DNA from 2 places in the Arthrobacter sp. JB02-1C genome. Region 1 is predicted to be linked to the other one. Evidence: riboswitches for the same ligand, from Rfam matches in the RefSeq annotation. Region 1 holds a riboswitch; the other holds the start of a gene.
What was found. A riboswitch is a leader RNA that binds a small molecule or an ion and turns the genes downstream of it on or off. The one in region 1 is predicted to bind cyclic di-AMP.

Region 1 (14,953 bases):
GGTCCGAAGTCCTGCTGCAGTGCCTCGGACGCCGGGACCGGTTCGCCCGGAGCGACCCAGCTGCTGAGCGTCAGCGGGACGGTGCGCGGGTACACCGCGGGGAGGATGCGTTCGCGCAGGAAGCGGTCCAGCCGGAGTTCAGTGAGACGGCGGTCGTCGTGCAAGGTGCTCCTTAGCGCGGTCGCCGGTGTGGCGACGCGGGGTTCGGGCCGTGGATCCAGTCGATGGATGAAAATCTACGTGCCCCGCCGCGCTTATGCCAATGCATCCCGTTCCCGCGCAGCCGGCAGGTGGATGCGCCCGTGACCGGCGTAGACGTTCAGCGAACTGCCCCGGCTGAATCCTGCCAGCGTCATCCCGCTGGCTTCGGCAAGCTCCACGGCCAGGCTGGAAGGGGCGCTGACGGCCGCGAGGACGGGGATCCCGGCCAGCGCGGCCTTCTGCACCAGTTCGAAGGAGGCCCGGCCGGAGACCTGGAGCACGGTTCCGCTCAGCGGCAGCAGGCCTTCCCGCAGCGCCCAGCCCACCACCTTGTCCACCGCGTTGTGCCGCCCCACGTCCTCGCGCAGGCAGAGCAGTTCCGCGGACCCGTCGTCGGCGATCCGGAACAGGCCGGCGGCGTGCACGCCGCCGGTGACGTCGAAGACCGCCTGGGCTTCCCGGAGCCGGTCCGGCAGCGAGGCCAGGGTCGCCGCCGGCACGGTCAGTGGATCCGTCGCGGGGCTGAAGTGCGAGGATTTGCGCACCGCCTCGATCGAGTCTGTGCCGCAGATGCCGCAGGAACTGGAGGTAAAGACATTGCGCCCGGTCTCCGGACGCGCGACGTCGGGGCGGAGCTGTGCCTCCACCACGTTGAACGTCTGGACGCCGTCCTCGTCCTCGCCCGCGCAGAAGCGCAGCGAGACGAGTTGCTCCGGCGCCCAGATGACGCCTTCGGACACCAGGAAGCCGGCGACGAGGTCGAAGTCGTTGCCCGGGGTGCGCATCGTGACGGAGAAGGACAGGCTGCCCAGCCGGATCTCAAGCGGTTCCTCGACCGCCAGGACGTCCTCGCGGTGCCGGACCGGGAACTCCAGGGCCTGCGGCGAGCCATCCAGGACGAATTTGTGGATTTTGCGGCGCTGCGTCACGCGGCCCATCGGAGACTCCTCATCAACATGCGTCCGGGCACGGTTAGCGGCGCCCGGTTCTCCCCCGTCTCCATCATGGACTCCGCCCGCCGCTCAGCCAAGCAGGCCGCTCCAGTCCACTGGTCCGTCCGCGGCCGGCTTCCGGGAGGCCCGCTTGGCGGCCGGCTTGGCCGGCGGTTTCGCGGCCGCGGGGTCCGGGAGGGCAGCGCCCCATGGAAGCGGGAAAGCCGGCACGGGCTCACCCAGCTGCACCCCGTGCGGCGGCACCACCAGGACGCCGTCGGCTGCGGCCAGACCACGCATCATGCCCGGGCCGGTGTGCTGCGCCGGCGAGGCCATGCCGTACAGCATCCGGAACGGCATCAGCCGGGTCCGGCCCGGGTCTGGATCGATCGAGGTTCCGCACGGCACGTCGGTCACCGGCGGAAGGGTGCCGTGGCCCAGCGCCGCCAGCAGGGGGCCGCCGAGGGTCGACAGTGCCATCATGGCCGCCAGCGGGTTACCCGGCAGCCCGAGGATGAAGCGCCCGTCCGGGAGCTCCGCCAGCACGGCGGGGTGGCCCGGACGCATGGCGATCCCGTCGATCAGCAGCCGGCCGCCCAGCGCGGCCACGGTCCGCCGCAAGTGGTCCGTCCCGGAGCGGCCGGTCCCGCCGGTGGTGATGACGACGTCGGCCGGCTGCATCGCCGGTTGCCTGCTCGAGTCCACGGGAAGCGTTCCGGGGGCCTCCGCCGGGAGCTCGACGTCTTCAAGGGCGGCGAGCCACTCGGCATCGCTGTCGCCGATTCTGGCCTCCCCGGCGCTGACTCCGCCGAGCATGCCCACCACGGCGGCCAGTTGCGGGCCGAAGGTGTCACGCACTTCGCCGGGCCTCGGGAGGCCGGCGCTGACGACTTCGGCGCCGGTCAGCACCAGGCGGACCACGGGTTTGCCGAGGACGGGCAGGCTGTCGTGTCCGGCCAGCGCGGCCAGGGCCAGGTGCGCCGGGTTGAGCACGGCGCCGGCGCTGATCAGCACCTGTCCCGCCGCCGCTTCCTCTCCGGCCGGGCGGACATGTTCACCGCTCCGGGGCTCCCCCGGCCTGGCACCGGCACCGAGCTTGAGGACCGGCAGGCCATCCTCGTCCGGGGCAATGACGCCGTTCTCACTGCGCAGCACGGACCTGGCCCCCGGAGGCAGGAGTCCGCCGGTGACGATCGGGCTGGCCTGATGCGGGGCCAGCCGTTGTCCGGGCTCGGCGAGGATCCACGGTCCGCTGCCGTTGGTGGCCCACCCGTCCATCGCGGAGGAGGCGTAGTGCGGCATGTCGTGCAGGGCGCTTAGATCGGCCGCAAGCGTCCGTCCCAGGGCGTCCCGCAGCGGAACAGGCGCGGGCGGGATGGGTGTGGCGCAGTCGAAGGCCAGCTGCCGTGCTTCCTGCCAGCTGTGCACGAGGTGCCGGTGCGGCGGTGCCGCGGCATCGTCCTCGGGTGGCCCGCCGCTGCCTTCACCGTCGGCGTCCGTGTCGCCGTCCGGCGTCATGCCCCGGAAGCCTCGGAGGCGGCGTATTCCTTGGCGAGCTTCCGGGCCACGCCCATGGCTGCCTGCATGGAAACACTGTCGGTCGCCTGGCCGGAACCCGCGGCGAGGCCGGCGGCAAAGCCGGCCACGAAGGTGGTCAGCGGCGCGGCGGGGCGCACGATCGAATGGGCCGCTACCCCGGCCAGCCCCAGCACCTCGTTGATGTCGATCTCAACGTCTTCCAACTCCAGGGCCTGGAGCAGCGCGCGGCACCAGTCCTCGAGCGTCTCATCCTGGCTTTTCACTCTGTGCCTCCCACGTCGAATTCGCTGTCGTTGTCCCGGACCCGCCGGCGCCGGACACGCCCAACGCCAAGGCGTCGCCCCAGGTATCCACGTCAGCCGTTGAGCCCGCCGGAACTGGAATCTCCCGCAGCTCCAGCCTAGCAAGGAGGGCGAAGACGGAGCCGCCATTGAGGCTGTTGCGGCCGGCTGCTTCCGCCACGGCATGTACTAGCGCAGCTGTGCTATAAAGACCCGCCAGCGGCTGGACGCGCCCATCCGGCGAGACTGCCACCACCCCGTCGAGGGCCGGTTGCGGAGCGTCGGACACCGCGCGGAGCAGGGCGGCGACCGCAGCGCCGACCCGTGGCATATCACAGGCCAGGACGAGGGTCAGCGCGGCGGGGCGGCCGGCCGGCGCACCGGGCCCGGGGCCGGCCAGCGCCGCCAGGCCGGCAGCAATCGCGGCGGCGGGGCCGGCAAATGGCGGGTCTTCGCGGCAGGCCTGCGCGCCTGGCGGAAGGTCCCCCGGATCCGGGCCGACGACTGCCGTCCGGCGGGCTCCCTCCGCTGCCCGGAGCGCCCGGGACAGCAGGGTGGCGCCGTCGAACGTCAGCTGGGCCTTGGGCGAGCCTCCGAGCCGGGAGGACCTGCCACCGGCAAGGATGACGGCGTCGTATTCCACCCGCCCAGCCTAGCCGCCGCGGCACGGCGTCGACGTCGGACCAGACAGCGGCGGTTCAGTGCGCCGATTCGGGCAGCAGGAATGGGTCCCAGGCAGGCGTGGGCTTTTCGAGTTCCTTGATTTGCCAGGTGCGGCCCTTCGGCGGCCCGGGGGCGAAGCCGAGCTTCCAGCCCATCTCGGCCGGGGTATGGTCCCCCTTGGCGTTGTTGCAGCGCAGGCACGCGGCCACGAGGTTTTCCCAGGAATCCGCGCCGCCCCGGGACTTGGGCTGGACGTGGTCGATGGTGTGGGCAGCCTTGCCGCAGTAGGCGCAGCGGTGGTTGTCCCGTCGCAGCACTCCGCGCCGGCTGACCGCCGTGAGGGTGTTGTAGCGCGGCCTGATGTACCGGTTCAGCAGGATCACCGAGGGGCGGCCCAGGATGTCCTGCGGCCCTACCACCGGGTCGTCCCCTTCGGCCACCACGCTGGCCTTCCCGGTCAGCACAAGCACCAGCGCCCGGCGGAAGGTGACTACCGCCAGCGGTTCATATCCAGCATTCAGAACGAGAGTGCGCATCCGCATACCTCTTCACGGCCGCACCCGCCAGGGGCACGAGGGCCGGCTGCCCTCTGCATGGTCGGGCTATGGATCGACACCACAAGCGTAAACACCCAAGACCGGATTACCGAATTTTCTTTTCACGACAACGTCGCGCGTCGCGCCCGGACCACCACCGGGGAACGCAAAAGACCCCCGCCGCAGGGCAGGGGTCTCTTGCAAGGTGCCGGCCGGCTGATGCCGGCCTGCGTCGTGGAAGGTGCTTAGCCGCCGACGCGGATGAAGACCGGGCCCGAGCCCACGTTGACGCTGTACAGCGCGGTGGTGCCGCCGTTCCAGCCGCCGTGTACGGCCATGCCGTTGCCGACGTACACAGCGATGTGGGCCATGCCCACGCCGCCGTTCTGGTAGTAGGCGAGGTCACCCGGCTGGGCCTCCGCTGCGCTCACCGTGCGGCCGAGGGACAGGTAACCTGCCGGCCAGCCGTGGTAGTTGATGCCTGCCGCGGCGAGCGCGTTGGTGGCCAGCATGGTGCAGTCCTGGGAGACGCCGATCTGCGCGTACGCAGCTGCGGCAATCGTGGCGCCCATGCCGCTGACGGCACGGGGTGCCTCGGAGGCGGCCAGGGAGGCCGTCGCGGTGCCGGTGGAGGCGGTGGCGGTCGCGGCGGTGCCGGTGGAGTCCTGGACCGTGATGGCGGGCTTGGCGGCCTCGGCAACCTGAACGACCGGAGCAGCGGCAGTATGGACGGCCGGCTTCTCGTAGGTGATCGCGATGCTGGAGGCGGCCGAGATGGTTGCCGGCGCGGTGGTGGACTGTACTTCGAGGGCGGACGCGGACGTCGATTCGCGCTGCACGTTGGTTTCGGCAGCGTTGGCGGCGATACCGCTGGTCAGCACCAGGCCCGAGGCTGCGGCGATGACGGCGGCCTGGCGGCCCATGCCACCGGCGTTTTCGCCGACGGCCTTGGCAATGACAGCCAGCGAGTTGGTCTTGGTGACCTCCGCGCGGTGCCGTGCAATGGTTGCACGAGTAGTCATTAAGTTCTCTCTTTCGTGATCCTTTGTCCGCGCTGTTGCAGGCGGGACTGAGGACGCTCCGGCATCTTGGGGGTACGCCGGATCGCCCCCGAAACGGGTTTCTTTAGCGAAGGGTGTACTGCGAAGACGCGCCAAAAGCGGGAACTGCGGTGTGCGAACCAGTCCGGGCGCCGGCAAGGGCAGCACGGAGCATGGAGTTCAGCGGACTCAATTGAGCGTCGCTGGCGCGCGAACGCGCAGCATTGTGGCGTGAAGACACGAAAGTAGCCTCTCCCAATGCCTACGAGGTGAGCTGTCGGATTCGGATGGGAGTCACCCGGCCGCGCTGCTTCCTGGGAAGCTTTGCGACTTAACCCCAAGGCCTTCTTGCGAAGACCAAAATTGGTTCCCCCGCCCCTGCCAGACGATGTCATGCGAACGGACCTTGAGCGGTGGCAGAGTTAGGCAATCCACTCAAGAGCGCCAACTCCGGAGGAGTTGGCGTGCTTCATACGGTACAACAGTTGGGACTCAATGTCACATTCAGATCACGGCGTGTCAAACAAATGCGAGTCATCCCTCAGGTTGGCTTAAAGCCAGCCGAGCGGGTCAACGACTTCCCCGTTGACCATCACCTCAAAGTGGAGGTGGCAGCCGGTGGAGGCGCCGGTGGTTCCGCTCATCGCCACCACGTCGCCGCGGGAGACCTGCTGGCCCACCCGCACGCTGGATGACGACAAGTGGTTGTAGGTGGTCTCCAGGCCGTTGCCATGGTCGATCACCACCCGGTTGCCGCCCCCGTAGGGGTGCCACCCGGTGAAGGTTACGGTGCCGCTGGCAGCGGCGTGCACGGCGGTGCCGCACTGTGCGGCATAGTCCTGGCCGCGGTGGAACTCCCCGACTGCGCCCGTGATGGGGCTGACCCGGTAGCCGAAGGCCGACGCGGTGACCATATTGTCCAGCGGCGCCCCGAGGCTGCCGGCGGAGGCAGCCCGGGTGATGCTGCCGGCGGACTGCGCACCCAGCAGCTGCTTGAGTTTGCCCTCCGGGTCGCCCTTGGTGGTGACGGCGGTGCGGTTGAAGTCGATCTGCGCGGCAGCGGCCCGGACCTCGGGCTGCGCGGCCGCGGCCACCGCGCCGGTCCGGCTGTCTTCGGCCGTCAGCACGGGGCCGGTGGCCGGGACGGCTACGGTGAGGGCCAGGCCGGTGGAGGCAAGGGCAATGCCGGCCTTCTGGCCGATGCCGCTGGCGCTGGCAAAGTCCGCAACCTGCCGAAGCGGGCTGCGGCGGCCGCGGCGCTCATCCCGGCGCGGGTCCCGCGGGCGCTCGGCGTGGACGACGTCGGCCGGGCGCGGCTCCGGAGCGGGACCGGTCGCACGGCGGCGGCCCCTGACAGTCTGCATGGTCAAGAACGGTTCCTCTCTGGATAGCCTGCGAAGTTAGCTGTCGGATTCGGGTCAGAGAGATCAAAGACCCGGTCCGCCGGTGCAAGCATCCGGACACGGCCAACCAGGGAGGGGTTGTTCGTGGAGTTGCTTGCCGCTAGCGGACTTCACCCCGAGGCCGATGCAAGATCGGCCGTGAGTGGTTCCCCCGCCTCTGCCAGAAAGGTGACTCGTTGACTGATCCGCTGGCAGAGCTCGGCTTCGGATCCGGTAACGCTTTAGTATCGGTGCTAGTGCTCAACTATAGGCGATTAAGCCCGGCGGTAATAAATCCGTTATCTGTATGTGGACAACGTGTCCGCCGCTCCGGCGGGGAGGTCCTTCGCCGGACTAGCCCAGCGTCACGAACACATGGGCCGCCACTTCCGGCGGCAGCTCCAGGGCGCCTTCAATGTCCGCCACGCGCACCGAGATGTACTCCCCCACCCGCTCCAGCGACACCCTGGCGCCCGGACGGATGCCGCCTTCGTCCAGCTGGACCAGCAGTTCCGGCTCGACCTGGATCGGCTCCGCCAGGCGGTTCACCGTCACCCGGGAATCCGCGCCGTAGCCGGACATGGCGTCGAGCAGGCTCAGCACGCCCTCCGAGGCCGCCGCAGGCAGCCCGCCGAGGTCGGCCAGGCCCGGGATCGGGTTTCCGTAGGGCGACACGGTTGGGTGGTCCAGCATGTCGAATATCCGCTGTTCGACCCGTTCGCTCATCACGTGTTCCCAGCGGCACGCTTCCTCGTGGACATAGGCCCAGTCGAGCCCGATGACATCGGCAAGCAGCCGCTCGGCGAGGCGGTGCTTGCGCATGACTTCAATGGCCCGCTTACGGCCCGGCGCCGTCAACTCCAGATGCCGGTCGCCGGACACCACCACCAGGCCGTCGCGTTCCATCCGCCCGATCGTCTGGGACACGGTGGGGCCGGAATGCCGCAGCCGCTCGGCGATCCGGGCGCGGAGGGCGACGATGTTCTCTTCTTCGAGTTCCAGAATCGTCCGAAGATACATCTCCGTGGTGTCGATCAGATCCGTCATTCAGCTCAGCTCCTCGAGCGCCGTCCTTTGCGTTTCCCCACCGTACAGCGCACCCAATGCGCCCGGGCGTGGCCCGCCATGCGTCACCGGCCAGCCTAGCCTATTTTGAATTAGTCCGGATAATCTGCCGGTGCGGGCCGGCGTTCCCCGCCCGGTCGTGCCGCCGGCAGGGCTGCCGGCGCCCGAGTGGTCTCAATGACCGGACTGTGACGGGCGTTTTTCCCGGCCGGGCCGGCCCGTCGGGCAGAATAAATCCGGGTCCTTGCCGCAGTCGGCCCGGGATCCGTCCGAGCCCGCCACGCACCCAGCCACAATTGGAGCCCCAGTGAGCGACACCAGCATTACCATTCCCGCAAACCTGCTGCCGCGCGACGGACGGTTCGGCGCCGGCCCGTCCAAGGTCCGGCCGGAACAGATCGAGGCTCTCCGCGCGGCGTCGGGCACGCTGTTGGGGACTTCACACCGGCAGGCGCCGGTGAAGAACCTGGTGGGGTCCGTCCGCAGCGGCCTGGCCGATTTCTTCCGGGCCCCGGACGGCTATGAGGTCATCCTGGGCGTGGGCGGCTCCACGGCGTTCTGGGACGTCGCCAGCTTCGGCCTCGTCGAGAACAAGGCGCAGCACCTGTCGTTTGGCGAGTTCGGTTCGAAGTTCGCCTCGGCCACGAACAAGGCGCCGTTCCTGGCCGATTCCTCAATCATTAAGGCCGAGCCGGGGACGCGCCCCGAGGCCCGGGCCGAAGCCGGCGTCGACGCCTATGCCTGGCCGCAGAACGAGACCTCCACCGGCGTCGCCGCCCCGGTCAAGCGGGTGGCGGGGGCGGACGAGGGCGCCCTGGTGCTGGTCGACGCTACCTCCGCGGCGGGCGGGCTGGACGTCGACGTCGCCGAAGCCGACGTGTACTACTTCGCGCCGCAAAAGAATTTCGCGTCCGACGGCGGCCTGTGGCTGGGCCTGTTTTCTCCGGCGGCGCTGGAGCGCGCCGCCCGGGTCAAGGACAGCGGACGCTGGATCCCGGACTTCCTGGACCTGCAGACAGCGATCGAGAACTCACGGCTGAACCAGACGTACAACACGCCGGCGCTGGCTACCCTGGTCACCCTGGAGGCACAGGTGCGCTGGCTCAACGCCAGCGGCGGCCTTGATTTCGCGGCCGCGCGCACCGCCGATTCGGCCGGACGCATCTACCGCTGGGCGGAAGCGTCGGCGTACGCCACGCCGTTCGTCGCCAGGGCCGAGGACCGGTCCAACGTGATCGCGACCATCGACTTCGACGATTCGGTCGACGCCTCAGCCATCGCCAAGGTCCTGCGGGCCAACGGTGTGGTGGACACCGAGCCGTACCGCAAGCTGGGCCGCAACCAGCTGCGGATCGCCACCTTTGTGGCGATCGACCCCGATGACGTCTCGGCCCTGCTCGAGTGCATCGACTTCGTGGTGGAGGAACTCCGGCAGTAGCTGTCGGCGCCCTCGCGGCCGGTCAGCGGTCGACGGCGTTGTCCGGGCTCTCCGCCCGGCCGGCGCCGTCCGCCGGGGCGACCCGGAAGTACCGCAGCCCCCTGGCCCGGCGGTTGAAGCTGATCCGGAGGTGCTGCGCCCGGGCAATCCAGATCATCCCGATCAGCGCCGCGGCCAGCCCGGCGACGGCGGCGACCCCCATCGACCAGCGCGGTCCTGCGACGTTCGCGACCCAGCCCACCAGCGGGGCGCCGATGGGGGTTCCGCCCATGAAAATCGCCATGTACAGCGCCATCACCCTGCCGCGCATGACCGGGTCCGTGGTGGTCTGGACGTAGCCGTTGGCGCTGGTCATCATGGTGATCGCGAACAGGCCGACGGGCATCAGCGCCACCCCGAACCAGAAATAGTCGGGCGCCAGCGCGGCCAGGCCGGCGGTTACGCCGAAGGCGCCGGCGGCCCCGAAAATCACCCGCATCCGCGGCTTCCCGCGGCCGGCAGAGAGCAGTGCCCCGGTCAGCGAACCGATGGCCATAATCGAGTTCATCAGGCCGAAGGCGCTGGCGTCGAGGCCAAACTCGGTGCCGACCATGGCCGCGATGAACAGGACGAAGTTCAGCCCGAGGGTCCCGACGATGAACACCGCCACCAGAACCACCACGATGTCCGGCCGGAAGCGCACGTAGCGCAGGCCCTCCCGGATCCGGCCCTTGCCCGCGGCGGCCTTGGGGAGTTGCCGCAGGGAGGCGGTGGGAATCTTGGCCAGGCTTAACAGCAGGGCCAGGAACGTCAGCGTGTTGACCAGGAAGACCCAGCCGGGCCCGATCGCCACCGTGAGCACGCCGGCGACGGCGGGGCCAATCATCCGGGCCACGTTGAAGGACGCGCTGTTCAGGGCGACGGCGTTGGGCAGGTAATCGTCGCGCACGAGTTCCGAGACGAACGTCTGCCGGACCGGTGCATCCAGGGCCGAAACGATACCCAGCAGCAGGGCAAAAATGTACACGTGCCAGAGCTGCGCCGCCCCGGACAACACCAGCAGTCCGAGGGCGGCGCTGAGCAGGGCCATCCCGGACTGCGTCAGGATCAGCAGTGTCTTGCGGTTGAAGCGGTCGGCAACCAGTCCGGCCACGGGAGCGAGAAAGAGCTGCGGGCCGAGCTGCAGGGCCATGGTCACGCCCATGGCCCCGGCATCCTGGCGGGTCAGGTGGTCAAAAACCAGCCAGTCCTGCGCGGTACGCTGCATCCAGGTTCCGATATTGGAAACCAGGGCGCCGATGAACCAGATCCGGTAGTTCAGGACGCCAAGCGACTGGAAGGTGGATCTCATCTCCGGGCCTCCCCCCGTAGGAGCGTCGCTGTCAGCAAGCCTTCCGTCGCCTCAAACAGCCTTGTCTGCCGCGGCGTCGGCGGCGTCGGCGGCGGCGGCGGCGTCCGCGGCGTCGTCGTCCTCCTGGGGGGCGTCCTCGGCCGGTGCCGCGTCCGCGGCACCCTGCTGGGCGTCCTCCTGCTGGGCGTCCTCCGGCCGCACCCGCTCGGCCCACGGAACCCATTCCGGGGCCAGGATGGAATCGTCGGAGGGCAGCAGGCCCAGTTCATCCACGGTGACGGTCTTCGAGCGCGAGTTCCGGGTCAGGACGGCGTACCACTGCCAGCCGCCGTAGCCGGGCAGCCGGGACTCGAAAAGGTGCGTGACCAAACGGTCACCCTCGCTCTTGGCGGCCAGGTGCCGGCCGATCTGTTCTGCGGGAGCGATCCCTTCCACGGCGGCACGGGCCACGTCCACGGAGGCGGCCAGGAAGGCATCCGGTTTGCCGGTACGCCAGACGGGGACACCGTAGCGGGGCTTGGAGCCTGCCTTGGCGCCCGCGGCTGGCACGGCGGCGTTCTGTCCGGATTCCGTAGTCATGACGGCGCCTTACGCGTCCAGCTCGTCGGCGACCTTGCGCAGCGCGGTGGCGATGGCTTTCGCCTTGTTGCCCTCCGGGTACTTGCCGGCGGACAGCGTTCCGGAAAGGTTGTCCAGCACGCTGACGAGGTCCTGCACCAGCGGCGCAAGGTCCTTCGCACTGGGCCGTTTGGCCTTGGCAATCGACGGCGTCTTGTCCAGCACCCGCAGGCCCAGGGCCTGGGCACCCTTGCGGCCGTCGGCCACTCCGAACTCCACCCGGGTGCCTGCCTTCAGCTCCGTGATGCCTTCCGGAAGCGCAGACTTGGGCAGGAAGACCTCCTGGCCGTCCTCGCCCGCGAGGAATCCGAAGCCTTTTTCCTTGTCATACCACTTGACCTTGCCGGTGGGCACGTAATCAACCTTCTTCGTTCTGCTGGGACGCGGCCGACGGTCACCGCATCCGCATGGTTATGCGGGTTCAGGGAGTGACTGCCCGGACCGTGATGGTCTGTTCCTCCAAGGTTATCCTGCCTTGGCTAATTTGGCGGTTTGAGGCGCGGGGCAGAGCCCGCCTGTTAGCGTTGCCTGCATGACACCACAGCGCTTCAGGCAGCCCCTCCTGATCCTGGCGGCCGCTGCCGCCGTGCTCTCCCTTGCCGCCGTCGGCGTTGTCATGGTGATGGCCCTTAATCATTCCGTGGCGCCGGCGTGGATCACCTCCACAGCTCTCTACGGACTGCCGGTGGCCTTCCTGCTGATGCTCGCCCTGGTGGCCGGCGCCGTCGCTGCCCGGCGCCGGACGCGGGAACACGGCGAGCGGTAACGTTGGACTGATGTCCCTTATCCGCGCGCTGAGCAAGGAACTGCAGGCCCGCAGCGACGACTCGTTGCGGGCCCTCTTCGCTGCCCGGCCGGATCTGATAGCCCCGCCGGTGCCCGACTTTGCCGCCCTCGCCGCCCGGGCCAGCGGCCGTGTGAGCGTGCAGCGCGCGCTGGAACGGCTTAACCGCCCCGAAATGCAGGTCCTCGAGACACTGCACTTGTGCACGAATACCGACACGGGGCACAGCGCCTCGGCCGCAACGCTGAAGCGGCTGATCAACGGCGCCACCCTCACCGCGCTGGAACGGCTGCTCCACTCCCTCCAGGAGCTGGCCCTGGTGCACCGGGCGGACCCCCCACATGGCGCCGGCGCGGCCGCAGGACGCCAGCGGCACTACCTTCCGGTGGGCAGCCTCAAGGACGTCGTCGGCATCTACCCCGCGGGGCTGGGACGCAGCTACACCGAACTCGTCCGGCTGCAGCCTGCCTTCGCGCAGCGCGTCGTGCAGCTGGTCGGCGAGCTGCGTGAAGGCGGCGCCGACATCGCCGCTGCCGCCACCCCGATGGAGGCGGCGCTGTCCCTGCAGCACTGGACCGCCTCGCCGGAGGCGTTGCAGCGGCTGCTGGCGTCGGCACCGGACCGTACGGCGGCGCTGCTCGCCCGGTTCGGCAACTGGGCCATGGGCGCCGTCCCGCAGGCACAACGGCGGGCTTCCGTGCTGCACGAAGGCCCGGACGTCGGCCCGGTCGACTGGCTGCTGGCCCGCGGGCTCCTCGTCCCGCTGGATGCCGCCCATGTGGAGCTTCCGCACAGCGTGGGGCTTGCGCTCCGCGGCGGCTTCGTCATCGAGCATTTCGCGCTGACCCCGCCGGTACCGCGGTTGGGCACGACCAGCGCGTCGCTGCGCCGCAACGCGGCCCTCGGGGCCATCGCCGAGACGCTGAGGCTGGTGGGCGAACTGCTCCACACCGTCGGGGAGCAGCCGCTGGTCACCTTGCGCAGCGGCGGTGTGGGCGTGCGCGAAATGAAGCGGCTCGCGGACGCGCTGCGGATCGGTCTGCCCGACGCCGGTGTGCTCGCCGAGCTCTGTGGCCTCGCCGGGCTGCTCCGGCTCGATGTGGACAGCTCCGCCTGGGTTCCGGCGCCGCAGTTGGAGTGGCCTGCACTGCCCCGGCAGGAACAGTGGCTGTGGCTGGTCAATGCCTGGCTGGCCAGCGAACGGGTCCCGTCCCTGGTGGGGCAGCCGGTGAACGGGGTCCCGACGGCCCAGCCGCACCGGGGCCTGGCCGGCACCGCCATCAACGCCCTCTCCGCCGAAGCCCAGCGGCCGGACGCCCCGGTGGTGCGGAAACGCATCCTGGAAATCCTGGCCGAACTCACCCGGGAGGCCGGCGCGGGTGACGGTGAGGCCCCGGTGCTGGACGCCGGTGCCGTGCTGGAGCGCGCCGACTGGGCGCAGCCGCGGATGGCCCGGCGGTTCAGTTCGCTGATCCGCGGCGTCCTTGCCGAAGCCGAGATGCTGGGGCTGGTCGGCTCCGGCGCCCTGAGCCAGATCGGGGCAGCGATTGCCCTGGAGCAGCCCGACGAGGCCCTCGCCATCCTGGGCGAACACCTGCCGGCCGCGCTGAACCACGTGCTGCTGCAGGCGGACCTGACCGCCGTCGCCCCCGGCTACCTGGACCCGGAGCTGAGCGAAAAACTCCTCGCCATGGCGGATGCCGAGGGCCAGGGGCCCGCCACCATCTACCGCTTCTCCGTCGCGTCGGTCCGCCGCGCGCTGGACGCCGGCCACGATGCCCGAACCCTGCTGGAGTTCCTGCGGGAGCATTCGGCCACCGCCGTGCCGCAGCCCCTGGAGTACCTGATCGAGGACACGGCTGCGCGGCATGCCCGGCTGCGGGTGGGACCGGCGGCGAGCTTCATCCAGAGCGAAGATGAGACCGCCCTGCTGGAACTGCTCAACACCGCCGCCGCTTCGGGCCTGAACCTGGTCCGGCTCGCCCCCACAGTCCTGGTCTCGGCTGCGGCCCCGCGCGAGGCCGCCCAGGTGCTGCGCGGCCTCGGCCTGTCCCCGGCGCTGGAGGAGTCCGGCTCCGCCGTCGTCCGGCTGCGGCGCGGCATCCCGGCGCCGGGAACCGCGCGGCCCGTCTACAGCGCCCCGCGCAGCGCACCGGCGGACGCCGACGTCGACGCGCAGCTCGCGGTGTTGCGCGATGGCAAGGGACCGGCCGGCGCACCCGCCGGCACCGCAGCGACCGGCACCGCGGCGCCGGCGGGCGGCGAGGCCGCCACGCAGCTGGGCCTGGAGACCTTGCAGAAGGCCATCCGGCTCAAGCAGCGGGTGGTGATGAACGTGGTGGACAGCCTCGGGAATGCCAGCCGCGAAACCGTTGTTCCGGTGGCTGTGACAGGGGGCCGGGTCCGGGTGTTTGACCCGGCGAAGGAAACCGAACGCGTCCTGTCCATCCACCGGATTATTGATGTTGAGGCCACGGAGGAACTGCTCCAGTGAGTGACGGACCGCTGATCGTCCAGAGCGACAAAACCATCCTGCTCGAAGTGGACCATGAGCTGGCCACCGAGGCGCGCCACGCGATCGCGGCGTTCGCCGAACTGGAGCGCGCCCCGGAACACATCCACAGCTACCGCCTGACGCCGCTGGGACTGTGGAACGCCCGGGCCGCCGGCCTCGACGCCGAGCAGGTGCTCGATACGCTGCTGAAGTACTCCCGGTTCCCCGTTCCGCACTCGCTGCTGATCGACGTGGAGGAGACCATGTCCCGCTACGGCCGGCTGCGGCTGGAGAAGGACCCGCAGCACGGGCTGGTCATGCGCACCTCCGACTACCCCGTGCTCGAAGAGGTCAGCCGGGCCAAGAAGATCGCCCCGCTGCTGGGGCCGCGGATCGACGCCGAAACCGTCGTCGTGCATTCCTCCCAGCGCGGCCAGCTCAAGCAGCTGCTGTTGAAGATCGGCTGGCCCGCGGAAGACTTCGCCGGCTACGTCGACGGCACCCCGCACCCGATCATGCTCAACGAAACGGGCTGGAAGCTCCGGCCCTACCAGCAGCTGGCGACCGAGAACTTCTGGGCCGGCGGCAGCGGCGTCGTCGTCCTCCCCTGCGGCGCCGGCAAGACCCTGGTGGGCGCCGCCGCGATGGCC
Region 2 (14,953 bases), 1.3 Mb from region 1:
GAGACGCGCACATGCGCGCCGCTGCCACCAAGCCGGAGGAATCGATGACTGGACCCGCCCCTGCCGACCGCGCTGCGCCGTATTCCCTCGGCCGGCCACGCACCTGGGCAGCACCGCGCTTCTGGGCACTCCCCCAGGTGCGGCACTGGCTGCTGGTGGGCGTTCTGCTGTCCGTGGCCGTGATCGCGCTGGGCCTGGCCGTGCAGCTGGTCCCGGCCGAGACGACCGCGGAGCTGGGCGTGGACCAGGACCTCAGCCAACACCATGTCGCGGCCCTGAGCGCCGTTGCGATGGCGATCAACCTGGTTTTCGGCCCGGTCGCCGGACTGGCGCTGATCGGGGCCGCCGCCCTGTACATCTGGCTGGTGCGTCGCGATCTGGTCAAGGCCGTCGGCTTCGGCCTGGTGGCCTGCTCCGGCTGGGCCGCCAGCGAGGTCTTCAAACTCGTCATCGCCCGGCAACGGCCAAACCCCGCCATGCTTTTCGACCCGCTGGCGCCGGAGACAGGCTCCAACAGTTTTCCCAGCGGCCACGTGTGCTTCGCCGTAGCGCTGGCGTTCGCGCTCTATTTCCTGGCCCGCGGCACCCGTTGGGCCAAGCCCGTCGCTGTTGCAGGACCGCTGATGGCCCTCATCGTGGCCTGGTCGCGGATCTACATCGGGGTGCACTACCCCACCGACGTCGTGGCCTCCTTCCTGGCCGCGAGCGCGGCGGTCGTGCTGCTGGCCGGGCTGTGGAACCGCTTCGGCCCCCGCGTCGCGGCCCGCCTGACAGGGTCCCCGCTGCCCCATCCCGAACAAAGGACGTAAGCGTGTACAGCTTCGATCTCGCCGCACTGACTCCTACCCTGGCTGCCGCATCCGGAACTCCCTCGCTGTTGGACCCTGCCAGCCTGCTGGCAGGGCTGGGACCGGCCGCCCTCGGGATCATCGCGGTGATGGTGTTCATCGAATCCGGCGTGCTGTTCCCGTTCCTGCCCGGCGACTCGCTGCTCTTCACGGCGGGCCTGTTGCACCAGCAGCTGCAGCTGACTCTGCCCGTGCTGATCGGGGTCGTGACCGCAGCCGCAATCGCCGGCGACCAGGTTGGTTACCTGCTGGGCCGGACGTTTGGCCGGCGCTGGTTCAAAGACGATGCCCGGATTCTCAAGACTTCGCACCTGGCCGCCACGGAAGAGTTCTTCCGCCGCCATGGCGGTGCCGCCGTCGTGCTGGCCCGCTTCGTCCCCATCGTCAGGACCTACGCGCCGCTGACCGCCGGCATTGGCCGCTACTCCTATAGGGCATTTACCGTGTGGAACATCGTTGGTGCCCTGGCCTGGGCCACGTCCGTAACCCTGCTGGGCACCTGGCTGGGGCACTACGAGATCATCGCCAAGAACATTGACGTGATCGCTGCCATCATGGTCCTGGTGTCGGTCCTTCCGTGGGGCGTCCAGCTCCTGCGGCAACGACGCCGGAACGGCCGAAACGCGGGCATGTCCCCCGACGCTGCAGCGGAATCCGGCCGCGACACGGCCGACGACGGACTGTCCCGGGAAACGGCCGCGAAAGAATAGGCGGCATGACCGCCGCCGCGCTGCCGACCCTGCTCCTCGTTGAGGACGACCCCGTGCTGGGTCCGCTGATCGCCGAACTGCTCGAACCTGACTACCGGGTCCGGCTCGCCGTCAACGGCCAGGACGGCCTGCACCAGGGTCTGGCCGCTCCGTGGGACGTGATGGTCATCGACCGCGGACTGCCCGTCATGGACGGGATCACGCTGATTCGGGCCTTACGTTCCAAGGGCGTCTCCACCCCGATTCTGATCCTGACGGCACTGGGCGATCCCAGCGACAAAGTCAAGGGCCTGGACGCCGGCGCCAACGACTACGTGACCAAGCCGTTCGACGCCGGTGAACTGGCCGCGCGGCTTCGCGCCCTGACCCGCACATTCGAGCCGGCCCCAGCCATCCTGGCCGTCGGGGACTGGGATCTCGATCCCCTGTCCCGGTCGGTCCGGAACGCCTACGGCGGGCTCGTCTCGCTCACCGCCAAAGAGTGCGAGCTGCTCACCGCGCTCGCAGCCTCTCCGGACCGGGTCTTCACCCGTGACGAGCTGCTCGCCGGGCATTTCCACCCCACGGACCAACCGGGCGTGATTGACACCTATGTCCACCACCTGCGCCGGAAGATTTCCAGGTCGGTGATCCGCACCGTCCACGGTGTGGGCTATCAAATCGGCGAGCCGAGGGACTGATGTCCGGACGAAGGGAAGGCGAATGAGTAGGCAGGTGACGCCCGGCGGGGCCCCGGACCAGAGCATCCTGCGCAAAACCTCGCTCCAGGTGGCCCTGCGTATCAGCGCCGCCTGCGCCGTCATGGTGATCTGCCTCCTGACCGTCGGTGCCCTCTACCTCCTGAACAAGCTCGCCCACCCGGAGCTGCCGCCGACGGGCTCCGGAACCACCTATGCCTATCTGGATTCCCGGGACCTGCTGGAGGCCATGATCCTTGCCGGACTCGCAGGGATTGTCCTGGCCGGGCTGGTCGGGTGGCTCAGCGCCCGCAGCGCCATCCGTCCGCTGGGAGAGGCGCTGGAGCGGCAACGCCGCTTCGTCCAGGATGCCAGCCATGAGCTCCGGACGCCCCTGGCCATTTTGGACGCGCGGATCCAGCTCGCCCAGCGCGACGCGGAACCGGGAACGCCGCCGGCCCTGGCGCTGGCCCGGATCCGCGAGGATGCCTCGACGCTGACCGGCATCGTCAACGAGCTGCTGCTTGCGGCCACCGCGGTGGCTCCCGACCCCGCTGCGGCTCCGACGGAGCTGGCCGACGTCGCCGCTTCCGTCGCTGAAAGCCTGCAACAACTGGCGGCAACCAAGGACATCCGGCTCGTCTTCGATGCCCGGGCCAGGCCGCGGGCCCGGATCGAACCGGAAGCGTTGCGGCGCGCCATACTGGCGCTGGCGGACAATGCCCTGTCCCACACCCCGGCCGGCGGCACCGTCACCATCGCCGCCGCCGTGCAACAGGACCGGGCCATCATCAGCGTGGCGGACACCGGACCAGGGATCACCGGCGTGGACCTGGACCGGATCTTCGACCGCTTCGTCCGCACGGCCAGCCCGGACGGGGGGCGCGGGCAGCGGAGCTTCGGCATCGGCCTGTCACTGGTCCGGGAGATCGCCATGGCCGCCGGCGGCACGGTGGAAGTGGCCCGCACCGGCCCGACAGGCACCGTCATGAGAATTGCGCTCCCACAGGCCCACGGCGCGTGAGCTGGCGCTCCCGGGCGCGGCCGGGACTAGTCTCATTCCATGGTGAGCTTCTGGTCGCTGGCGCTGATCGCCGTCGTCGCCCTGGCCGGCCCGCTGCTCGCCCTGCCGGTCCGCTGGCGCCTCCCGGTGGTTCTGGGCGAATTGCTGGCCGGCATCGCGATCGGGCGGACCGGGTTGTCGCTGGTCGATGCAACGGACCCCACCTTCAGCATGCTGGCGAACGTCGGCTTCGCGCTGATGATGTTCGTGGCCGGCACGCACGTACCGGTCAGGGACCCGCGGACCCGGGCCGCCCTCGGCCCAGGGTCGGCCCGGGCGCTGATCGCGGTGGCCGCGGCAGGGATCATCGGGACGGGCCTGGGGCTGGCCTTCGGCACCGGGCACGCCCCGCTGTACGCGGTGCTGCTGGCCTCCTCCTCCGCCGCGCTGGTCCTCCCGATCATCGACTCGCTGCGCCTGCGCGGCCCGCAGGTAGTGGCCATGACAGCACAGGTAGCCGTCGCCGACGTCGCCTGCATCGTCGCCCTGCCGTTGGCGGTGGACCCGCCCAACGCCGGCCGGGCCGCCCTCGGGGCGCTCGCGGTGGGCGCCTGCGCCGTCGTGCTCTTCTTCGCCCTGCGCTCGCTGGAGCGCCGCGGCATCCGGCAGCGCATGCACCGGCTCTCAGAAGACCGCAAGTTTGCCTTGGAGCTGCGCATTCAACTGGCGCTGCTCTTCACCCTCGCCGGCGTCGCCGCGGCTGGCCACGTTTCGGTGATGCTGGCTGGGTTCTCCCTCGGGCTGGTGGTCGCCGCCGTCGGTGAACCAAGGCGGCTGGCACGCCAGCTTTTCGGCGTCAGCGACGGATTCCTCGGCCCGCTCTTCTTCGTGTGGCTGGGTGCTTCCCTGGACCTGCGCGAGCTCGCCGGCCAGCCGGGCATGATCGGCCTGGGCTTGTCGCTGGGCTTCGGGACCCTGCTGCTCCACGCTGCACTCAGGCTCTCCGGGCTGCCCGTGCCGCTCGGCGTACTCTCGGCGGCCCAGCTGGGGGTGCCGGTGGCGGCGGCCAGCATCGGCACCCAGCTTCAGGTGCTGCGGCCAGGCGAGGGTGCGGCCCTGCTGCTGGGCGCGCTGATCACCATTGCGGCGAGCGCACTGGCCGGCCGGCGGGCAGCGAAATCCTTTGGGCCGCCGCCGGAGGCCCGCGACGCCATACCGTGACTCGGCTGCAGTGAAGTCAGCTGAGGCAGAGACAGAACGGGTGGCCGGCGGGATCCAGGAAGACCCGGAACGTCGTTCCCGGCTGGTGTTCGTGCTTCGTGGCACCGAGCTCCAGCACCGCTGCCTCGGCAACGTCAAGATCGTCGACGACGACGTCGAGGTGCATCTGCTGGGGTTGGTCCTGGCCGGGCCATTGCGGGGGGACGAAGGATGCGACCCGCTGGAAAGCCAGTGAATCACCGTGTTCGGCGCGGACGGAACACCAGTCGTCGTCGAGCTCCACCTTCCACTCCAGCATTGCACCGTAGAACTCGGCAAGGGCCTTTGGATCAGGACAGTCAAGTACAACGACCGGGAAGCGCGCAATAGCCATGGCCAACACTCTAGGACCGTTTTCGGCGGACCGCACCCCCGTATCCCGGCATTCTCCCGGCCGTATGCCGGCCGGAGCAGCATCACCGCGCACCGGGATAATGGGACCGGGACGGATAGTTCATACCGAAGGAAGGCACCGCATGATCGAAATTCTGAACCCCGCCGAGCTGGACCGGGCCAGAGTGACAGGCGCCGTCGTCGCCAACATCCTCCAGATCCTGAAGAGCCGCACCCGCGTGGGGACCAACCTCCTGGACATCGACCGCTGGGCGAAGGCCCTCATTGTCGAGGCCGGCGCCGTCTCCTGTTACGTCGACTACGCGCCGCCCTTTGGCCGCGGCCCCTTCGGCCACTACATCTGCACCGGCGTCAACGATGCCGTGTTGCACGGCCTGCCCCGGGACTACGCGTTGGCCGACGGCGATCTGCTGACCCTCGACCTCGCCGTGCTCAAGGATGGACTCGCCTCTGACGCTGCCATCAGCTTCATCGTGGGCGACTCCATCCCGGCGGAGAGCGCCGCAATGATCAACGCAACCGAACGCGCCCTGGCCGCAGGGATTGCCGCCGCCGTGCCGGGCGGACGCCTCGGCGACATTTCCCACGCCATCGGTTCGGTCCTCAGCGAGGCCGGCTACCCGATCAACACCGATTTCGGAGGCCACGGCATCGGGTCGGCGATGCACCAGGACCCGCACGTGCCCAACACCGGACGGCCCGGCCGCGGATACACGCTCCGCCCCGGGCTGCTCCTTGCCCTCGAACCGTGGGTCATGGCCGACACCGCCGAACTCGTCACGGACGCGGACGGGTGGACACTGCGGAGCGCGACAGGCTGCCGCACCGCGCACAGTGAGCACACCATCGCCATCACCGACGAAGGCGCCGAGGTCCTGACGCTGCCTCGACAGCCCTAGTCGAGGCGAAGCCGGCGCGGCGGCAGCGGGACCGGCCCCGCCCTCCGTCGCCCGCGTGAAACCGCATCGCGCCGCCCGGTGGCCCCGGTCCTCGGCTACCCTCAGACCATGGGGAACTTCCGCACACGCATGGGCCGGCAAATCGCGGCCGCACTGTTGCTGCTGCCAGGGCTCATGGGCCTGTTGCCGGCCGCGGGCACGGCGGCGCTCGCCGTCCCGCCGGCCGACGTCGTGGTGGAGGACCGCGCGGGGGTACTGGACATCAACACGTTGCTGCCCGCGGTGCGGAAAATCGACTTTTACCAGTCCACGAAGGTGGCCGTCTATACCTACAACGGCAAAGCCGCCGACAACCTTAACGAGGAGGTCCTGCGCTTCGCCCGGGCGTCGCACCCGGACTGGATCAGCCCCGACGGGCAGAAATGGGCGGACGGCTTGTTCATCTTCGCGCTTGATCCAGTGGGTCGGCACGTCGGCACGTATATGGGCGAGGACCGGAAGGTGTCGCTCGAACAACGCGACGAGATCCAAAATGCCGCCAAGGACCTGCTGCGGGATGCCCAATGGACGGAGGGAACCATCGCCGGGATCCGGCGGGGAGCCGAACTGATCAACCAGCCCTGGTACCGCTCCACGGCCTTCCTCGTGACCGCTTGGAGCGCCGCCGGCGCGGTCGTGGCAGGCGCCGGCACCTGGCTGCTGGTGCGCTGGCGGACCCGCGCGGGCAGCCGCCGCGAAATCGCCCGCGGGGACGCCCACTATGCGAGCGTCAGCATGGACCTGGAGGTGACGGAACTGAACGCCAGCACCATTCCGGAGTCCTCCCGGTACGGGAGCACCGTGCTGGAGAAGTACCGCACCTTCCTCAGCCGCTACAGCGTCGCTACCGGGCTGTCGCACCGGGTGCACGCCCTGACGCCCGGCCAGCTGGGGCGCAGGGCGAACATGCTGCTGGCCCGCCAATATGCCGACGCGGCGGCCGAACTCGATGCGTTGGACGATGTGATCGCGGACACCAACGTCCTGCTTAGCCGGGGCTCCGCCTGGGCGACGGCGTGGGACCGGCAACTGGCCCCCTTTCGCGGCGACCTGGCCGGCATTGAAGGCATGCTCGCCAAGGGGCACGGCGAAGGCGATACGGCGACCGCCGCTGCCCTGCGCTCGTTCCGGGATGGAAGCCAGCGGGAGTTGGAACGCTGGACCGCCGAACTGGCCGATGGCAGCATCAGTGCCGATACGGCGCTGGACCGGTTGCGGGACGCCCGCACCGCACTGTCGGAACTACTTCAAAGTCACGCGGACACCGTGATCGCCGGCTATGCCAGGAACGACCACGAGGCCGAACTCATGCGCGCGGACATGACCGAGGCCCAAGCCGGAAACGGCCGGAAGCGCCGGCCCAGCTACGAGCCGAGCATCCTCGGCACCGTCTACCCGCCCTCCTATTTCTTCTCCGTGGCGACCTTCAACACCGGATTCAGCACCGGGCTCAGCAGTGTCAGCAGCGCCCGGGGCGGCGGCAGCAGCACGGGCTACGGCGGGAGCGGCGGCAGTTTTTCCGGGTCCGGAAGCTCGTCCAGCTTCTGATCCACGATCCGTCGACAACCGGCTCCCACGCACCTGACAGCAACCCGGCCACGGTGACGCCGCACCCTGTTGCCTCACGCACCCACCTGGCCGGAGCGTAGGCTCTGGCCATGCGCAAGATTATTGTCGCCCTCTCGGTCTCCCTCGACGGATTTGTCGAAGGACCGGACCGGGACATCGGCTGGCACATGGTCGATGAAGAACTCCATCGCCACTTCAACGAGCGCCTGAAGGGCATGGGCGCTTTCCTGGACGGCCGCGTCACCCATGAACTAATGGCCGGTTTCTGGCCGACGGCGGATCAGGATCCCGAGACCCCGCCCGTCATGGCCGAGTTCGCCAGGATCTGGCGGGAGATGCCCAAGATCGTCTACTCCAAAACCCTGCAGCGGGCGGACTGGAACACCACGGTCGTGCGCGACGTCGTCGCCCAGGAGGTACTGGACCTGAAGGCGCAACCGGGCGGCGACCTGGCCCTCGGCGGCGCCGGTCTGGCCGATAGCTTCCGCCGCCTCGGGCTCATCGACGAGTACTGGGTCTACGTTCACCCGGTGCTGATAGGCCGTGGCTCACCGCTGTTCAAACCGGCCGAGCACGGGAGCGCCCTCACGCTCCTCGAAACCCGGCGGTTCGGCAACGGCGTGGTGCTGTTGCGGTACGGCACCGGGGCCGCGGGCAGCGAAATGGCCGGTGGCCGGCCTCCCTGATGGGAAAACCGGCCACCGGCCACGACGCCGCCCGTTGGGGCTTCGGCGCCGTCGACTAGGACGCGCGCACGAAGGTGACGCCGCCGGTGGCGGTCAGCCAGGACAGCGGGTGCACCATCGTCTGGTTCGTACCGTTCATGCCACCGCTGATCACCTGTCCGTTGCCGGCATAGATGCCAACGTGGCCGCTCTGGACGACCATGTCGCCGGGCTGCGGATCACCCACGACCGTGCCGTGGTTCAGGAACTGCTGGGGGCCGAGGTCGCCCACCGGACGGCCGGCGGCGCCAAGCGCCTTCTCCACCATGGCGGTGCAGTCCTGGATGATGCCGATCTGGCTGTATGCCGCGGCGAGCATCGCCGCGTTGAGGCCGCCGGCGGCGGCCGGAGCCGGCGCCGGAGCGGCAGCTGCCTGCACGGTGATCTGGGGCGCCGCAGGTGCTGCGGCAACCGGCGCGGGCGCAACTGGCGCGGCAGCCGCCGCCGGGGCGGCAGCGGGCTCCTCGACCACAGGCGCGGCGGTGGTGGCTACGGCCGGTCGGTCAAAGCTGATCCGCACAGCGGAATCGGCCGTGACGGGCGCCGCTACCTTGCCCGCGACGTCGACGCTTGACGCCGGGGCGGCGTCGCGTTCGGCCGGTGCGGCAGCGGCGTTAGCCGCCATGCCGCTGGAAAGAACGAGTCCGGAGGCTGCAAAAATCACCGCGGCCTGCCGGCCGATGGTGCCTGACGTGATCGAAAATGCTGAAGACCGCGCGGCAGTGTCGTCGGAACGATGGCGCGCGGCAGTAGTGCTTGAGAACATGTTTGTAGCCTCTCCCAATGCCTACGAGGTGAGCTGTCGGATTCGGATGGGAGGCACCCGGCCGCGGGCCCGGCAAAAGCGGGCGCTGTGCGGCTTCACCCCAAGACCTGCCAGTAGTGCAGGTCACAAAGTGGTTTCCCCGTCTCTGCCAGAAAGGTTGCATTCGGATCCCGGGCCGCGGCAGAGTTAGGCAATCGGCGAGGGAGCGCCCGTATCGGATACAAACAGGCACCCGCTAACCGTAACGGACTCGAGACGCAATGTCACATTCAGGTAACGAAGGCGTGTCTGTGCGGACGGGACGGCTGGTCGGCCGTTAGCCCGGCGGCATAGGATCGGGCTGTTGAGAGCACGTCGAGCGAAGGCACGTTATGAACAGCCCCTGTGTCGCGATCTGCCAGCTGAGCGAGCAGCCGGAGGAAGACTTTGACGTCAACACCGAACTGCTGGTCCTGGAGGGCGACGAAATCCATGTCGCAACGTGGGATGCCGAGCCGCGGGACGGCGGTTTCGACCTCCATGTCTTAAATGACCGCGTGGATGCGCTCGGTTTTATGGTGCTGACGGACTGGCAATTCCTCGATGGCAAGGCTTACGCCGTGGTTGAGCGGCGGCCGCGAAACTAACGCGTTCCGGCGCGTTTTTTGGGCCTTGGAACCCCGGCGGCCCCGATCGCCTCGGTCACCAGGGCGGCCGAGTTCCGCAGCCGCGGGTCCGGATCGTGCAGCCACCGCGCCAGGACCGCCTCGGCACGGCTCCTGCGGGCGCCGTCCAGCCCCGCGATGAGCGGCCCGACGACGTCGACCGCCAGGGGATCCGCAAGTTCGCGGATCCGCGCCTCGCGGGGTAGCCCTCGATCCGGGTCAGGTCCGTGTTGTCCAACAGGAGCAGCCGGGACTGCAGGAGAACGACGGCGGCGAGCCGCCGTTCGAAGACGGGAACCGCCCAGAGTTCCGAGCTCAGCGCTGTCAGCTCGTCGTGGCCCAGGTTCCGGTAGCGGCGGAGCGCGTCCCGGACCGTGCCGCGGACGGCGCCAACGGAGGCGCCGTAGCACGTCAGGTCCGGACCGAAACGGGCCTGCGCTTCTTCGGCCCGCCGCCACGAGCTCTCCCGCTGCAGTCCCCCGTCAATGAAGTCGCCAGCATCGCTCATGGGTCCATCTTGTCGTGTCCGGGTCCGGGTCCGCGTCGTGGCGCCCTTCGCGCCCGGCGCCGTTACCCCCGGCGCCGTTACCCCCGGACGGTGAATTTGCCCCGCGCGATGCTGTCCGCCGAGTGGGCCGGATTCCCGTCATAGGGCTCGTTGGAGACGTCGAGCACCGGATAATCGGCGAGGTTGAGACCGCCGGGGATGACAAAGGCTGCCGTGCCCTGGCCGAGGACCCCCAGGCTGACCATCTTGGACAGGTCTGCGGACCCGACCCAGACCTCGCGGAAGCCCGTGAGCTTCTCCTGGGGAAGGTTGATGACCACCTGCCGGGTTCCGTCCGGGAGCTTTTCCACGAGGGCGGTCCCGCTGGCGGAGTGACCCGCCAGCGGGGCCAGTTCTGCCTCGCCGAGGACCGCCGCCGTGGGCGGCGGCGTCGTCGGTGCCGCCACCGGGGGCTCGGCGGGGCCGAGGAGGGTCAAGGCAGCCCAGGCCCCGGCGGCGCCCACGGCGATCCCCGCGGCCATGCCGAGGACCCACGGCCGCCGGCGCTGGCTGCGGCGGAGCCCGTGCCCGCCAGCCTGTCGGCTGTTGGGCTGCCTTGTGTTGGCCTTCCGGTTGGTGGCCTGGCGCGGCTGCCGGTCAGCGAGCCTCCCTGCGCCGGCCGTGCCGTCATCGGGGCGCCCCGGGATCACCGGTGGACCGCTGAGCGGATCGTCGGCCAGATCCGGGGAGAGCCCCAGGGCCTGGTGGATGGCGGCCCAGTTGTGGCTGCCGGGGGCTTCCAGCCGCACGTGCTCGGCGTTGATCGTCGCTGCGAACACGGTATCCCGCAGCGCGTCCAGCATCGCCCGGCACTCATCGCAGCTGTCCAGGTGGGCCAGCTCTTCGTCGCTGGCAGTCCGTTCGCCCAGCGCCAACAGACCGAAGAGATCATCGTCAAGATGATCCATGTTCCACCTCCAACCGGGACCGCAGCCGGGCGAGGCTACGACGGATGTGACTTTTGACCGTACCGAGCGGAAGGTTGAGCCGGGACGAAATCTGGTCATGCGTCAAGTCTTCGTAAAATGCCAGCCGCATGATGGCCGTCTGGGGGTTCCCCAGGCGCTCGAGCTCATCGTCCAGGGTCAGACGGTCCGCCAGCGAGTCGGCGGTCGGCTCTCCCGTTCCGCCTGCCGGGTCGTTGACCAAACGCAGGGCGGCCCGGTCAACGTCCCGCCGACGGGAATTGGCGGCCAAGGCATCCGTGATGGCATTCCGGGTGATCCCGATCAGCCAGGCGGGCAGCCGTGCGGCGTCCGGGCGGTAACTGGCTCGCGACTTCCAAGCGCGGATGAAAACCTCCTGGGTAACGTCGTCCGCAGCACTGTGCTCCCGCAACGCCCTCAGCGCCAGCGTATGGACAAGGGGCGCGAGTACCCGGTAGGCCTCGGCGAGCGCCCGCTCCTCGCCCGCGGCGAACGCCTGGTCAATGGCAACGTTCCATTCACGATCGGCAGCCTCCATCGGTGCTCCTTAGAGCGGTAACTGAGACCTGTGGGCGCCATTATTCCCCGGCACCGGCAGCCCTGCAATGGTGGCGAGGCCGGGGAACCGGCTGGCGGGGCCTTAATATCGCGGCCCCGCCAGCCGTTACGCTGCCACTTGGCGGCCGTCCCCGGGCCGCTCAATCGCCATGCCGTGCGAGCTTCACCACCTGCACCGCGACGCCGAGGTTGTGGTCGGCCAGGCTGCCCCAGGCGTAGACGATCGTGTTCTTTCCCGCGCTGACGGGCACATCCGCCGGACCGATCAGAGCGTCGGTGCTGCCCTCCGCCGCCACCGAGGCGGAGACGGTACCCGCCTTGAGGGTCAGCTGCTCCTCCCCGGGGTTCTCAAGTCCCGTGATGACGGCCTTTCCGCCGGCGAGGACGTCGACGGCGGGTGCCGCGGCAACGTGCCGCACCGTCAGCCGGCCCTCGCCGTCAGGGACAGCGGACGTGTCGTTCTTGAAGAGCGTGGCCGTGGGCTCACCGTCAGCACTCAGGTGCGCTACAGCTGTGTAGTCCCTGCCTGCTTTCAGGTCCACTTCCACGGGTCCGATCACGGCGTCGTCGGCGTTCTTGGCGTCAGCCCCGGTGATCGCGATCTCGTGCTCTCCGGCCTGGACGTCCAGGGGGCCGGCCAGGCTTCCAGGGGTGAAGTTGTCCAGCGTGAGTTTTCCGTCGACCCAGACGTCCACGGTGAGACCGGGGACGCCATGGAGGACGGAAAGCGTCGCGGTGTCGTGGCTGTGGCGATGCTCGCTTGCCTGCGCCGGGGCTGCAAAGGCAAGCCCGGCCAGCAGGGTTACCGCTCCGGCGGCTGCGGAAATTGATTTGTGCATCTCGAACTCCTCGTTGAGGCCCGGTTACGGGCGTTTTTGGCTTACATCCCTTATTACCGGCCGGGGGTGCTCTCCGGATGCAGCTACGGGGAAATGTTTCCCGTAACTGCCGTGGCCGGACCTGCCGGGCCTGCCGGGCCGGCCGTGATCGGACCGCCCGCCCGCGGTTTTGGTTTTTGCGAAGCAAGGTCACGATCGCGTAACGTAGGCGGCTGGCGCCGGCGGCCGGTCCGCGGTCGGGGCGGGATGCCCGCTTGGGCGCCGCGAGGCCCCACGTTGGCCGCCCCCGCCCGGCAGGCCCGAACGGAACATCACGGGTCCCGCTCCAGGGTCGATCGCGCGTCCGCTCGCACCAAGTCCATATCCCCGAAGGGGTCACTTGTTCAAGAAAATTGTCCTCACCTTCTGCCTCGGTGCCCTCTCGCTGACCGGATGCAGCGCCGCCTCCAGGGCGGGCACTCCCGGAGCCGCGGACGCAGGCGGCCCGACGTCGTCCTCCGCCAGCCCGGTACCGTCGCCCGCAACGTCCGCCCCCGCGGCCGCCGCCGCGGCCGCCGCCGCGGCCGCCGCCGCGGACAATCCGGGCACCGCAGCGGGCGGGACGGCACCGGCGACCGAACCAACCGCCGGAACGGTGGGCCCGCACCCCCCGGCCCCGGCACCACCGGCGGCAGGGACGCCCACGGCGTCGGCGCCAGCGGTGCCGCGTGTGGCCCCGTCCGCCCCCGCCGCCGCGGTCCCGGCCGGCGACGGTGTACAGGCCGCGGCCGCCCTGAGCTGGGGTGCGGTGCTGTCCGGTGACGAATTCACCTACTCCGGAGCGCCGGACGCCACCAAATGGAGCCTCTTCGACGGACCGGGCCGGGCCGGCAGAGGGTTTCGCAGCCCCCAGGCGTGGTCCGTAGCGAACGGTGTGGCCACGGTGATCGGGGATACGGCCGGCACCACCGGCGGCATGTCCGCCACCTTCGGCCAGCAGAAATACGGTCGCTGGGAGACCCGGATGAAAACGAACGCACGCGACTCCGAATACCGCCCGGTGATGATGCTCTGGCCGAGCAACAACACCTCACCGAACTGCGCCGAGGTCGATTTTGCCGAGGGCACCGCCGACACTGCCGCCTCGAAGTTTTCCCTGCGTTACGACTGTGGCGCAGCCGGAAATGTGACAACCACCGCGACTACCCCGATCGACACGACGCAGTGGCACAACTACGCGGTGGAGTGGACCCCGGCCGGGGTCAAGGGCTACATCGACGGGGTGGAAACCTTCAGCGACGCCGATCCGGCCCATCAGCCGGCCGTCAGCATGCACCAAACCCTGCAGCTCGACTGGTTCCCCGGCGCAAGGGACGCCGGCCCGTCCCGGATGGACATCGACTGGGTGCGCGTTTACCAATAGGGCGCCTGCGCAGCAACCGGGCAGTGGCCTTCGGCGTGCCGCTCGGTGCCCCTGCGGAGGCACCTGTCCGGGCACCCGTGACGAGGGCTAGACTCTGGGCGCAGGGGGTACCACCACCGCAAACAGAGGCAGGGGAACGTCCAATGGTCACCGAGAGCACGGAAATCGAGGACGTGGACCTGCTGGTGGTCGGCGGCGGGAAGGCCGGCAAAACCCTCGCCATGGACCTGGCGAAAGCCGGGAAAAGCGTCGCCATGATCGAGCGCGCCATGATCGGCGGCACCTGTATCAACGTGGCCTGCATCCCCACCAAGACGCTGATCAACAGCGGACGGGTGCTGAAGACCAGCCGGCGCGCCGCGGGCTTCGGTATTTCCGGCGTCGAACACCCGCAGATGGACCTCGGGCTGCTGCGCCACCGGAAGGAGGACGTGGTCCAGACCATGGTCCAGGGCCAACTCGCCTCCTTCACCGGCTCCGGCATGGACTTCATTCTCGGCGAGGCCGCCTTCATCGGTCCGCGCACCGTGACGGTGCGGCTCAACGCCGGCGGCAGCCGGGTCCTGCGCGGGGCCGACGTCGTCCTCAACCTCGGCACGGAACCGCTCCTGCCGCCGATCGACGGCCTCGCGGAATCCCGGGTGCAGACCAGCAACTCATTGCTGGAGCTGGACTCCTTGCCGGAGAGCATGATCATCCTCGGCGGCGGCTATGTGGGGTGCGAATTCGCGGACCTGCTGAACACCGTGGGGGTCCGGGTCACGATCGTCCAGGGCGGAAGCCAGCTGCTCGCGCGGGAAGACCGGGACATCGCGGACGCCGTAGCGCAGCGCTTTGTGGACGACGGAATCACCGTCCGTCTGGGGTCGCGGGCGGAGACCATCTTCCGCGGCGACGACGGGCTGGTCACGGTCACCCTCGCGTCCGGCGACGCCGTGACGGCCGCCGACCTTCTGGTGGCGGTCGGCCGCCGCCCGGTCACCGACGGCGTCAATCTCGAAGGCGCCGGCGTGCAGCTGGACGCGCGCGGCTTCATCCGGGTGGATGACCAGCTCCGAACCACCGCCGAGCGGGTCTGGGCCGCCGGCGACGTGGCCGGGACACCGCAGTTCACCCACGCCTCCTACGATGACTACCGGGTGCTGAAGACCAATCTGGCCGCCGCGGGCGGTGAGGGTGAACCGCGA

Region 2: another riboswitch for cyclic di-AMP. It lies ahead of AC3ANP_RS14900 (NlpC/P60 family protein); the one in region 1 lies ahead of AC3ANP_RS09145 (M23 family metallopeptidase).

What each region holds. Positions count from the first base shown of each region.
Region 1 covers NZ_CM173235.1:1,880,727-1,895,679, reverse strand. Annotated here, with positions in the region: gene AC3ANP_RS09180 (alpha-mannosidase) at 1-164, opposite strand, end outside; gene fdhD (formate dehydrogenase accessory sulfurtransferase FdhD) at 255-1,139, opposite strand; gene AC3ANP_RS09170 (molybdopterin molybdotransferase MoeA) at 1,224-2,651, opposite strand; gene AC3ANP_RS09165 (DUF6457 domain-containing protein) at 2,648-2,935, opposite strand; gene mobA (molybdenum cofactor guanylyltransferase) at 2,919-3,596, opposite strand; gene AC3ANP_RS09155 (HNH endonuclease) at 3,652-4,152, opposite strand; gene AC3ANP_RS09150 (NlpC/P60 family protein) at 4,398-5,174, opposite strand; cyclic di-AMP (ydaO/yuaA leader) riboswitch at 5,438-5,596, opposite strand; gene AC3ANP_RS09145 (M23 family metallopeptidase) at 5,744-6,562, opposite strand; cyclic di-AMP (ydaO/yuaA leader) riboswitch at 6,567-6,779, opposite strand; gene AC3ANP_RS09140 (iron-dependent transcriptional repressor DtxR) at 6,929-7,621, opposite strand; gene serC (phosphoserine transaminase) at 7,947-9,077, shown strand; gene AC3ANP_RS09130 (MFS transporter) at 9,100-10,407, opposite strand; gene AC3ANP_RS09125 (DUF3027 domain-containing protein) at 10,459-10,986, opposite strand; gene AC3ANP_RS09120 (cold-shock protein) at 10,996-11,379, opposite strand; gene AC3ANP_RS09115 (hypothetical protein) at 11,558-11,791, shown strand; gene AC3ANP_RS09110 (helicase-associated domain-containing protein) at 11,802-14,303, shown strand; gene AC3ANP_RS09105 (DNA repair helicase XPB) at 14,300-14,953, shown strand, end outside.
Region 2 covers NZ_CM173235.1:3,173,111-3,188,063, forward strand. Annotated here, with positions in the region: gene AC3ANP_RS14855 (phosphatase PAP2 family protein) at 12-809, shown strand; gene AC3ANP_RS14860 (VTT domain-containing protein) at 812-1,558, shown strand; gene AC3ANP_RS14865 (response regulator transcription factor) at 1,564-2,238, shown strand; gene AC3ANP_RS14870 (sensor histidine kinase) at 2,261-3,259, shown strand; gene AC3ANP_RS14875 (cation:proton antiporter) at 3,302-4,459, shown strand; gene AC3ANP_RS14880 (VOC family protein) at 4,476-4,832, opposite strand; gene map (type I methionyl aminopeptidase) at 4,975-5,751, shown strand; gene AC3ANP_RS14890 (DUF5129 domain-containing protein) at 5,860-7,338, shown strand; gene AC3ANP_RS14895 (dihydrofolate reductase family protein) at 7,449-8,045, shown strand; gene AC3ANP_RS14900 (NlpC/P60 family protein) at 8,101-8,850, opposite strand; cyclic di-AMP (ydaO/yuaA leader) riboswitch at 8,855-9,053, opposite strand; gene AC3ANP_RS14905 (hypothetical protein) at 9,222-9,476, shown strand; gene AC3ANP_RS14910 (DNA alkylation repair protein) at 9,532-10,002, opposite strand; gene AC3ANP_RS14915 (anti-sigma factor) at 10,080-10,949, opposite strand; gene AC3ANP_RS14920 (RNA polymerase sigma factor) at 10,936-11,505, opposite strand; gene AC3ANP_RS14925 (DUF4397 domain-containing protein) at 11,666-12,364, opposite strand; gene AC3ANP_RS14930 (glycoside hydrolase family 16 protein) at 12,744-13,766, shown strand; gene AC3ANP_RS14935 (dihydrolipoyl dehydrogenase family protein) at 13,910-14,953, shown strand, end outside.